DNA from 4 places in the Pseudomonas sp. NPDC086581 genome. Region 3 is predicted to be linked to each of the others. Evidence: predicted binding sites of a transcription regulator. Region 3 holds the regulator's gene; each other region holds the start of a gene.
What was found. The regulator sigma-54, encoded in region 3, starts transcription at its own class of promoters, with help from an activator protein. The targets are predictions, from matches to a motif close to ANTGGCATNNANNTTGCTNT.

Region 1: a site for sigma-54 is predicted at 1,449-1,468, ahead of glnA (glutamate--ammonia ligase). Genes of this name have one in related genera too.
Region 2: a site for sigma-54 is predicted at 1,302-1,321, ahead of fliD (flagellar filament capping protein FliD). Genes of this name have one in related genera too.
Region 4: a site for sigma-54 is predicted at 1,037-1,056, ahead of ACIPK7_RS24465 (CmpA/NrtA family ABC transporter substrate-binding protein). Genes of this name have one in related genera too.

What each region holds. Positions count from the first base shown of each region.
Region 1 covers NZ_JBIVBR010000010.1:300,988-303,152, forward strand. The annotation lists gene glnA (glutamate--ammonia ligase) at 1-1,351, opposite strand, end outside; gene thiI (tRNA uracil 4-sulfurtransferase ThiI) at 1,683-2,165, shown strand, end outside.
Region 2 covers NZ_JBIVBR010000004.1:26,864-29,028, forward strand. The annotation lists gene fliD (flagellar filament capping protein FliD) at 1-1,277, opposite strand, end outside; gene flgN (flagellar protein FlgN) at 1,639-2,079, opposite strand; gene flgM (flagellar biosynthesis anti-sigma factor FlgM) at 2,076-2,165, opposite strand, start outside.
Region 3 covers NZ_JBIVBR010000023.1:20,293-22,457, forward strand. The annotation lists gene hpf (ribosome hibernation-promoting factor, HPF/YfiA family) at 1-80, opposite strand, end outside; gene ACIPK7_RS29045 (RNA polymerase factor sigma-54) at 158-1,660, opposite strand; gene lptB (LPS export ABC transporter ATP-binding protein) at 1,914-2,165, opposite strand, start outside.
Region 4 covers NZ_JBIVBR010000013.1:145,540-147,704, reverse strand. The annotation lists gene ACIPK7_RS24465 (CmpA/NrtA family ABC transporter substrate-binding protein) at 1-918, opposite strand, end outside; gene acnB (bifunctional aconitate hydratase 2/2-methylisocitrate dehydratase) at 1,314-2,165, opposite strand, start outside.

The DNA of each region.
Region 1 (2,165 bases), on a different contig from region 3:
CTTCTTCCGACTTCAGCTCGATGTAGGCATCGATGAACTCGTCGGTGAACACGCCGCCCTTGGTCAGGAACGCACGGCCCTTGTCGAGTTCTTCCAGCGCCTCTTTCAGGCTGCCGCAAACCTGCGGGATTTCCTTCGCCTCTTCCGGCGGCAGGTCGTACAGGTTTTTGTCGGCGGCATCGCCGGGGTGAATCTTGTTCTGGATGCCGTCCAGGCCGGCCATCAGCAGAGCGGCGAAGCACAGGTAGGGGTTGGCAGCCGGGTCCGGGAAGCGCGCTTCGATGCGGCGGGCTTTCGGGCTGGATACGTACGGGATACGGATCGAGGCGGAACGGTTGCGAGCCGAGTAGGCCAGCATAACCGGGGCTTCGAAGCCCGGAACCAGACGCTTGTAGGAGTTGGTGGCCGGGTTGGTGAAGCCGTTCAGGGCCTTGCCGTGCTTGATGATGCCGCCGATGAAGTACAGAGCGGTATCGGACAGACCGGCATAGCCTTCGCCAGCGAAGGTGTTCTTGCCATCCTTGGAGATGGACATGTGAACGTGCATGCCCGAGCCGTTGTCGCCGTACAGCGGCTTCGGCATGAAGGTCACGGTCTTGCCGTAGGCGTCGGCTACGTTGTGGATGCAGTACTTCAGGGTCTGAACTTCGTCAGCCTTGGCAACCAGGGTGTTGAACTTCACGCCGATTTCGTTCTGGCCGGCAGTCGCCACTTCGTGGTGGTGAACTTCGATGACCAGGCCCATTTCTTCCATGGCGTTACACATGGCGGTACGGATTTCGTGGTCGTGGTCGACCGGCGGTACCGGGAAGTAGCCGCCCTTGACGCCCGGACGGTGACCTTTGTTGCCGGTCTCGATGTCAGCGTCGGTGTTCCAGGAAGCCTGCTCGGAGAAGATCTTGAACATCGAGCCGGAGATATCGGACTTGAACTTCACTTCGTCGAAGATGAAGAACTCCGGCTCCGGGCCGACGAATACGGTGTCACCGATACCGGTGGACTTCAGGTACTCCTCGGCGCGCTTGGCGATGTTGCGCGGGTCGCGCTCGTAGCCTTGCATGGTGCTCGGCTCGATGATGTCGCAAACGATGATCAGGGTCGGCTCTTCGGTGAACGGGTCGAGCACGGCGGTGCTGTCGTCCGGGAGCAGGATCATGTCGGAGGCTTCGATGCCCTTCCAGCCTTCGATGGAGGAGCCATCGAACATCTTGCCGGCTTCGAAGAACTCGTCGTCCAGCGCATCGCGGGCGGGCATGGTGACGTGCTGCTGCTTGCCTTTGGTATCGGTGAAGCGCAGGTCAACCCACTTCACGTCATGATCTTTGATCAGTTGTTGCGACTTGTACGACATGCTGTCCTCCAGGAGGGATTAGAGCTGGGAGCTTTCTGTGCCCCAGTATCGGGTGATGCCGGCCGGCATAGTCGGCCAGGGCAACCTGCCTCACAAGAGAGCAAGTTGCGTGCCAGTGCCCGTAAATGGGCAGGGGCCCTGAAATCACGGGGTGTAGCGGGTGTTACAGAGAATTGCGCAATAATAGTGCACCGCTTTGGTGCTTCATCGTGGTGCGCCAGTCCATTTTGGTGCGCAAAAAAGAAAGTCTTCGATTTCTGCTCAAGTCTTGAGCAATTTCGGATATAATTCCGCCCCTTTTTTTCAGTCCCATGGCAATCGCCCGATCCGCATGAAACTCATCGTCAAGGTCTTCCAGGAAATCACCATCAAGAGCCGGCCGGTGCGCAAGCGCTTCATCCGCCAGCTGGCGAAGAACATTCGCACGGTGCTCCGCGACCTCGACCCCGAGCTGCTGGTCGAAGGCGAGTGGGACAACCTCGAGGTCGAGACCAAGGTCACCGATCCCAAGGTCCTGCGCGAGATGATCGAGCGCCTGACCTGCACGCCAGGCATCGGCCACTTCCTGGAAGTGCACGAATACCCGCTGGGCGATTTCGACGACATCCTCGAGAAGTGCAAGGCCCACTTTGGTGACAAGCTGCCGGGCAAGGTCTTCTCCATGCGCTGCAAGCGCGCCGGCAAGCACCCCTTCACCTCCATCGACGTGGAACGCTACGTCGGCGGTGGCCTTCGCCAGCATTGCGGCGCGGCGGGCGTCTCGCTGAAGAACCCGGAAGTGGAAGTGCGCGTGGAAATCCGCCACGACCGCCTC
Region 2 (2,165 bases), on a different contig from region 3:
CGCGCGTAGTAGGTGTCGTACTGTTTCTGCAGGTTGTCGTAGTCATCGTCGACGCGGCGCAGGCTGTTGTTCAGGGCGTCCTTGCGGTTCTTCATGACGCCATTGGTGCTGTTGGTGTAGACGGCGACGCCCTTGTCCAGGCTGTCGAGCAGGTTGCCCTTGCCCATGAACAGCTTGTCCAGGGACTCGGGGTCACTGGCGATGGCCTTCTCGAACCGAGTGGCGTCGAGGGTCAGCTTGCCGCTGCGGTCGGCGCTGATACCCAGGTTGATCAGGTTGGCGCCGCCAAAGGTGGTGCGGACCATCTGGTTCAGCGAATTCTCGATGGCGCGCACGCTGGAGTCGCCCGCCAGGGCGCCACGGGAGTTGCCGTTCTGGTCGCCGGCGGCGGTCAGGCTGTCGATGGTGCTGGCCAGCGCGTTGAACGCGTCGATGAAGGTCTGCACCTTCTTCTTGGTTTCGCTCTGGTCCTGCGCGACGGTCAGGCGGATGGCCTGCTCACCGGACTTCTGCGCCTGGGTGAAGGTGGCGCTGACGCCATCGATGATGTTGTCGAAGGTGTTGCTGGCGTTGGTCAGCAGCATGCCGTTCTCGCCGCCAAGGCGGACGCGGGCGTCCTGCGCCCTGGACAGTTCCTGCGGATTACCGATGGTGTTCTCGAAAGCGCTGTTGGCGCTGTCGGTGCCGCTCAGCGACAGGCTGATGGCGTTGTCCGCGCCGGACTTCTCCGCCCCCAGCACCAACGACACCTGGCCGTTGCTGCGTACCAGGGTGGCCTTCACGCCGGTGTTGTCGGTGGCCTTGTTGATCGCTGCGGCCAGCTCGTCCAGCGAGTTGCTGCCATCGCCGTCTGTGTCGATCTTGCTCAGGTCGATATCGAAGGACTTGCCGTTCTGAGTCAGGGTCAGGGTGCCCTGGGTGTCGACATCGCCGGCCTGAAGGCCGGAGAGGGACAGCTGATGGCTGGTGGCGAGCTGCTCGACGAAGAAGTCATAGCTGCCGGGCACGGCGTTCTTGTCGACCTTGGCGGTCAGGTAGCCGTCCTTGCTGGTGGTGGCGCTGTTGACCAGCATGCTGGTCTTGCTGCCGGTCACGCCCTGCAGGCTCTTCACCGCCGAGGAGAAGGTCTTGAGTGCCGACTCCAGGGAGGTCACGGCGGTCAGCTGGGACTGGTACGAGGACTTGTTGCGGTCCGCCTTGCTCAGGCCGTTCTGCACTTCGTACGTGGCCAGCTGCTGGGCCATGCTTTTGACGTAATCGGAATCTATGGTCGCCATCTGAATCCACCTCTTTGGGTCGGAAGAGCAATTACGGTGCCAACGCCGGAAGGCCCGCCATATGGGGCTTTCGGGCTGACCGGGGAGAAGCGTCACTTCCGCCCGGCGTGTTTTGGCGCGCAGCGGGAAGCGGCATTTCCGCCTGCCGGGCGCGCACCTTGATGAAGACAAAAGGCGACCGTGGGGAGGGATTCGTTAAGGGGTTTTGGCGGGGTGTTTTGCGGGTGACGGGGGAGTTGGGTGCCGTGCGGTTCGCGAGCAAGCTCGCTCCTACAAGGAAATGCCGGCGCGCTCTCCGTAGGACCGAGGGGGACGCCCAGTCCTTGCTGGCGAATAGAGCCCGTGAAGGACGAGCGCGGGATCAGTACAGCTGGCGCGAATACACCGGCTGTTCGCGCGGATCGCCCATCAGTTGGCTGAGGATGTCGTGGTGCATCGCCAGCAGCTTGCCGTTGCGCTCGTTGAGACGCTTGCACTGGGCGGTGAGCTGGCCCAGTTGCAGCCACTCCTGCTGCAATTCCTCGCGGCGCGGCGGCTTGTAGTTGGACAGCAGCGTGCGCATGCCGTCGGCGTCCATCGGCAGGTGAAAGGCGCGCAGCACACGGCTGCGGCGCTGGGCGCGGCCGGCGACGGATTCGAGCAGTGCCTGGATGTCCGGGTTCAGCGCCTCGATCTGCGCGCTGTCCCGCGCCAGCAGGTGGCGATACAGCTCCTGCAGGCGGTCGCGCAGCGTCAGGCAATCGCGACCATCCTGCTGGATGTCCTGCTCGATCACCTGCAGCAGCCGCGCGCGCTGGGTCATGCGTCGCTGCCGCGATGGTAAGAGAGGATGCTGGTGGCGAGCACGCTGGTGTCGTTCTGCAGCTCGCCATTCATCAGCGCGCGGCG
Region 3 (2,165 bases):
AGTCGGCCAAGTTTCTCGCCGACATAGTCGCGCAGGGCGTCGGTCACATCCAGTTGATGTCCACTGATGTTGACTTGCATACCGCTTTCTCCTTGTTGCCGTGTGTAAGAGGCAGGTTAGGGTGCCTGCCGCCGGAACACTTTGGCGTGGATCAACGTCACACCAGTCGCTTGCGTTCGCTCGAGGGAGAGATTCCTAGGGACTCCCGGTACTTGGCGACGGTACGACGTGCCACTTGAATGCCCTGTGCCTCCAGTAAACCAGCGATCTTGCTGTCACTCAATGGCTTTTTCGGACTTTCCGCCGCGACCAGTTTCTTGATGATGGCGCGAATCGCGGTGGACGAGCACTCGCCGCCTTCGGAGGTGCTGACGTGGCTGGAGAAGAAGTACTTCAGCTCGAAGATGCCACGGGGCGTGTGCATGAATTTCTGCGTGGTGACACGGGAGATGGTCGATTCGTGCATTCCCACCGCCTCGGCGATATCGTGCAGGACCAGTGGCTTCATCGCTTCCTCGCCGTATTCGAGGAAGCCGCGCTGGTGCTCGACGATCTGGGTCGCCACCTTCATCAGCGTCTCGTTGCGGCTCTGCAGGCTCTTGATGAACCAGCGCGCTTCCTGCAGTTGGTTACGCATGAAGGTGTTGTCGGCGCTGGAGTCGGCACGGCGCACGAGGCCCGCATACTGCGAGTTCACGCGCAGGCGCGGCACCGCTTCCTGGTTCAGCTCCACCAGCCAGCGGTCGTTGTTCTTCCGAACGATGACATCCGGGACGACGTATTCGGCTTCGCCGGATTCGATCTGGGAACCTGGGCGCGGGTGGAGCGACTGGATCAGTTCGATGGTCTCGCGCAGCTCGTCTTCCTTGAGCTTCATACGCCGCATCAGCTGGCTGTAGTCACGGCTGCCGAGCAGATCCAGGTGGTCGCTGACCAGGCGGATGGCTTCGGCCAGCAGGTAGGTCTTGGTCGGCATCTGGCGCAGCTGCAGGAGCAGGCATTCGCGCAGGTTGCGCGCGCCGACGCCGGCGGGTTCGAGCTGCTGCACCCGGCGCAGGACGACTTCCACTTCATCCATCTCCACGCCCAGTTCCGGGTCGATGGAGGCGAGGATGTCGTCGAGGGACTCGTCGAGGTAACCGTCATCCGTGATGCCGTCGATGATGCTCAGGGCGATCAGGCGGTCGGTATCGGACATCGGCAGGAGGTTGAGCTGCCACAGCAGATGGCTCTGCAGGCTTTCGCCGGCGGAAGTGCGGGAGGTGAAGTCCCACTCGTCGTCATCGTTGCTGGGCAGGCTGCTGGCGCTGGTCTGGTAGATGTCTTCCCAGGCGGTATCGACCGGCAGCTCGTTGGGGATGCGCTCGGCCCACTGGTCCTCGTCGAGGCTGTCGACGCTGGGTGTGGTGCTTTCCTGGAAGTTGTCCTGGGAGCTGCTGCTGGTGCCGTTGGCGCCGGATTCGGCACCGTCCGCCATGGGATCGCTGTTATCGAAATCCTCGCCTTCTTCCTGGCGCTCCAGCATCGGGTTGGACTCCAGGGCTTCCTGGATTTCCTGTTGGAGGTCCAGCGTGGAAAGCTGGAGCAGTCGGATGGCCTGTTGCAGCTGCGGAGTCATCGTCAGCTGCTGGCCCATCTTGAGGACTAGCGATGGTTTCATGGCTGGAACTAGGCACCTTGTTCGCTGGCGCGAAGCGCGCCATATCCACGACTACGGACACCGGGGTGCCGCGAGGAAGCAAATTATATGCCTGAGTTTGGACGCTTTGCCTAGGGGCTGTCGACCTTTCGTTACAACCCGGTTGCGCCAGGGTAGACCAGGCAGCCGGGTGCGTCGCGGAGCGGCCGACGAGCCGCGCCACGCTTGGAGGGGAGATGGATCTGCCGCGCCCAGGCAGGGCGCGGCGCAGGGGTCAGAGACGGAACTCGTGGCCCAGGTAGACTTCCTTCACCAGGTCGTTGGCGAGGATGCTCTCGGCACTGCCTTCGGCGATCAGCTGACCGTCGTTGACGATGTACGCCGTTTCGCAGATATCCAGGGTCTCGCGGACGTTGTGGTCGGTGATCAGTACGCCGATGCCCTTGGCCTTGAGGTGGTGGATGATCTGCTTGATGTCGCCCACGGAGATGGGGTCGACGCCGGCGAAGGGCTCGTCGAGCAGGAT
Region 4 (2,165 bases), on a different contig from region 3:
GAAGCGCAACGAATGCGCGTCCTGCCAGGCATGGCCGAGCCCGTCCTGGTAGCGGCCGAGCAGGCGCGGCTCGATGCTGGCGAGCGGGGCGTCGACGTAGTCTTCGCTGCTGATCAGTTGGGCAGCGCTGCGCAGGTTGTCGGCGTTGGCTTCGATGAAGCGGCTGGCATCGAGCAGGCTCATGATCAGTGCGCGGGCGGTATTGGGATATTCCTCGACGAAGGCGCGGGTGGTGCCCAGGACCTTCTCCGGGTGGTCCGGCCAGATCTGCTGGCTGGTGGCGAGGGTGAAGCCCATCCCTTCGTCCACCGCCAGTGCGCCCCAGGGACCGCCGGCGCAGAAGCCGTCGATGCGCCCTGCTTTCAGGTGCTCGACCATCTGTGCCGGCGGCACCACCAGGCTGCGCACGTCATGCAGGGGATGGATGCCGTGGCTGGCCAGCCAGTAGTAGAGCCACATCGCATGGGTGCCGGTGGGAAAGGTGTGCGCCAGGGTGAGTTGCGCACCATTCTGGCGCACGTGGCTTTGCAGTGCCTCGGCAGAGGTCACGCCATCGCGCATCAAGGGGGCGGAGAGGTTGATCGACTGGCCATTCTGGCACAGGCCCATGAGCACGGCCATGTCGGTAGCTGGGGCGCCGCCCAGGCCAAGTTGTAGGTCGTAGATGAGCCCGTAGAGGCTTTGCGCGGCGTCCAGTTCGCCGCTGAGCAGCCGATCGCGCAGGGCGGCCCAGGAGTTTTGCCGCTGCAGGTTGAGTGTCAGGCCGTAGGGCTGGCCGAAGCCCTGGGTAGCAGCTACCACCAGAGAGGCGGAGTCAGTCAGGGCCATGAAGCCCAGGTTGAGCGCAGTCTTCTCCGGGGCATCGGAGCCGGCCACCCAGGCCAGGCTGTCGGGCAATGGGCTGGTGCTGTCGATCATCTCCACCTCTGAGCACGTGATCCATACAAAAAAGCGCCGCGCTGCCTGCCGTCAAAGGAAGGTAGCCGCGACGCCATTGTCGGGGGCGGTCCATCGTTGGGCCGCAGGTAGCAGGAGTCGAGCAAGTGCTGTGCCAGTGGCAGTGCGGAAAAAAAAGAAGCCCCGCCATGGAGGCGGGGCGCAGAGGAAGGGAGCGCACCTCTGGAGGGTTCCACAAGGGCACCTGAGCACGGATATCGGCAGGAGCCTGTCGTCCACCTTAGACCCGGTAGCCCGTGGCGCAACCGGTCAATAAGTATTAGGCCCATCGTTAGGAGAGGGCGTGAGCGCTCTATTCCGGGTCCTGGAAAAGAAAAGCCCCGCACGAGGCGGGGCTTTTCATCACGCTAGGAATCTCAGACCTGGACGGCCGGGATCTTCGCGTTGGCTGCAGCTTCGCGGAACTCGGCGATCTGGTCGAAGCTCAGGTAGCGGTAGATATCGGCAGACATGCTGTCGATGTCCTTCGCATAGGCCATGTACTCCTCGACGGTCGGCAGCTTGCCGATGATCGAAGCGACAGCGGCCAGCTCGGCGGATGCCAGGAACACGTCGGTGGCGTCGCCCAGACGGTTCGGGAAGTTACGGGTCGAAGTGGAGACCACGGTGGAACCGGTCTGTACGCGAGCCTGGTTACCCATGCACAGCGAGCAGCCCGGCATTTCCATGCGCGCGCCGGCCTTGCCGTAGATGCCGTAGTAGCCTTCTTCGGTCAGCTGGTGGGCGTCCATCTTGGTCGGCGGAGCCAGCCACAGACGGGTCGGAATGCCACCCTTGACCTTGTCCAGCAGTTTGCCGGCAGCGCGGAAGTGACCGATGTTGGTCATGCAGGAGCCGATGAAGACTTCATCGATCTTGCGGCCTTCGACACTGGACAGCAGACGGGCGTCGTCCGGGTCGTTCGGAGCGCAGAGTACCGGCTCCTTGACGTCGGCCAGGTCGATCTCGATGACCGCTGCGTACTCGGCGTCCTTGTCGGCTTCCAGCAGTTGCGGGTTGGCCAGCCAGGCTTCCATCGCTTGCGCGCGGCGCTCCAGGGTACGGGCGTCGCCGTAGCCTTCGCCGATCATCCAGCGCAGCAGGGTGATGTTGGACTTCAGGTACTCGGCGATGGCCTCTTCCGGCAGCTTGATGGTGCAACCGGCAGCCGAACGCTCGGCGGAGGCGTCGGACAGCTCGAAAGCTTGCTCGACGGTCAGGTCGTTCAG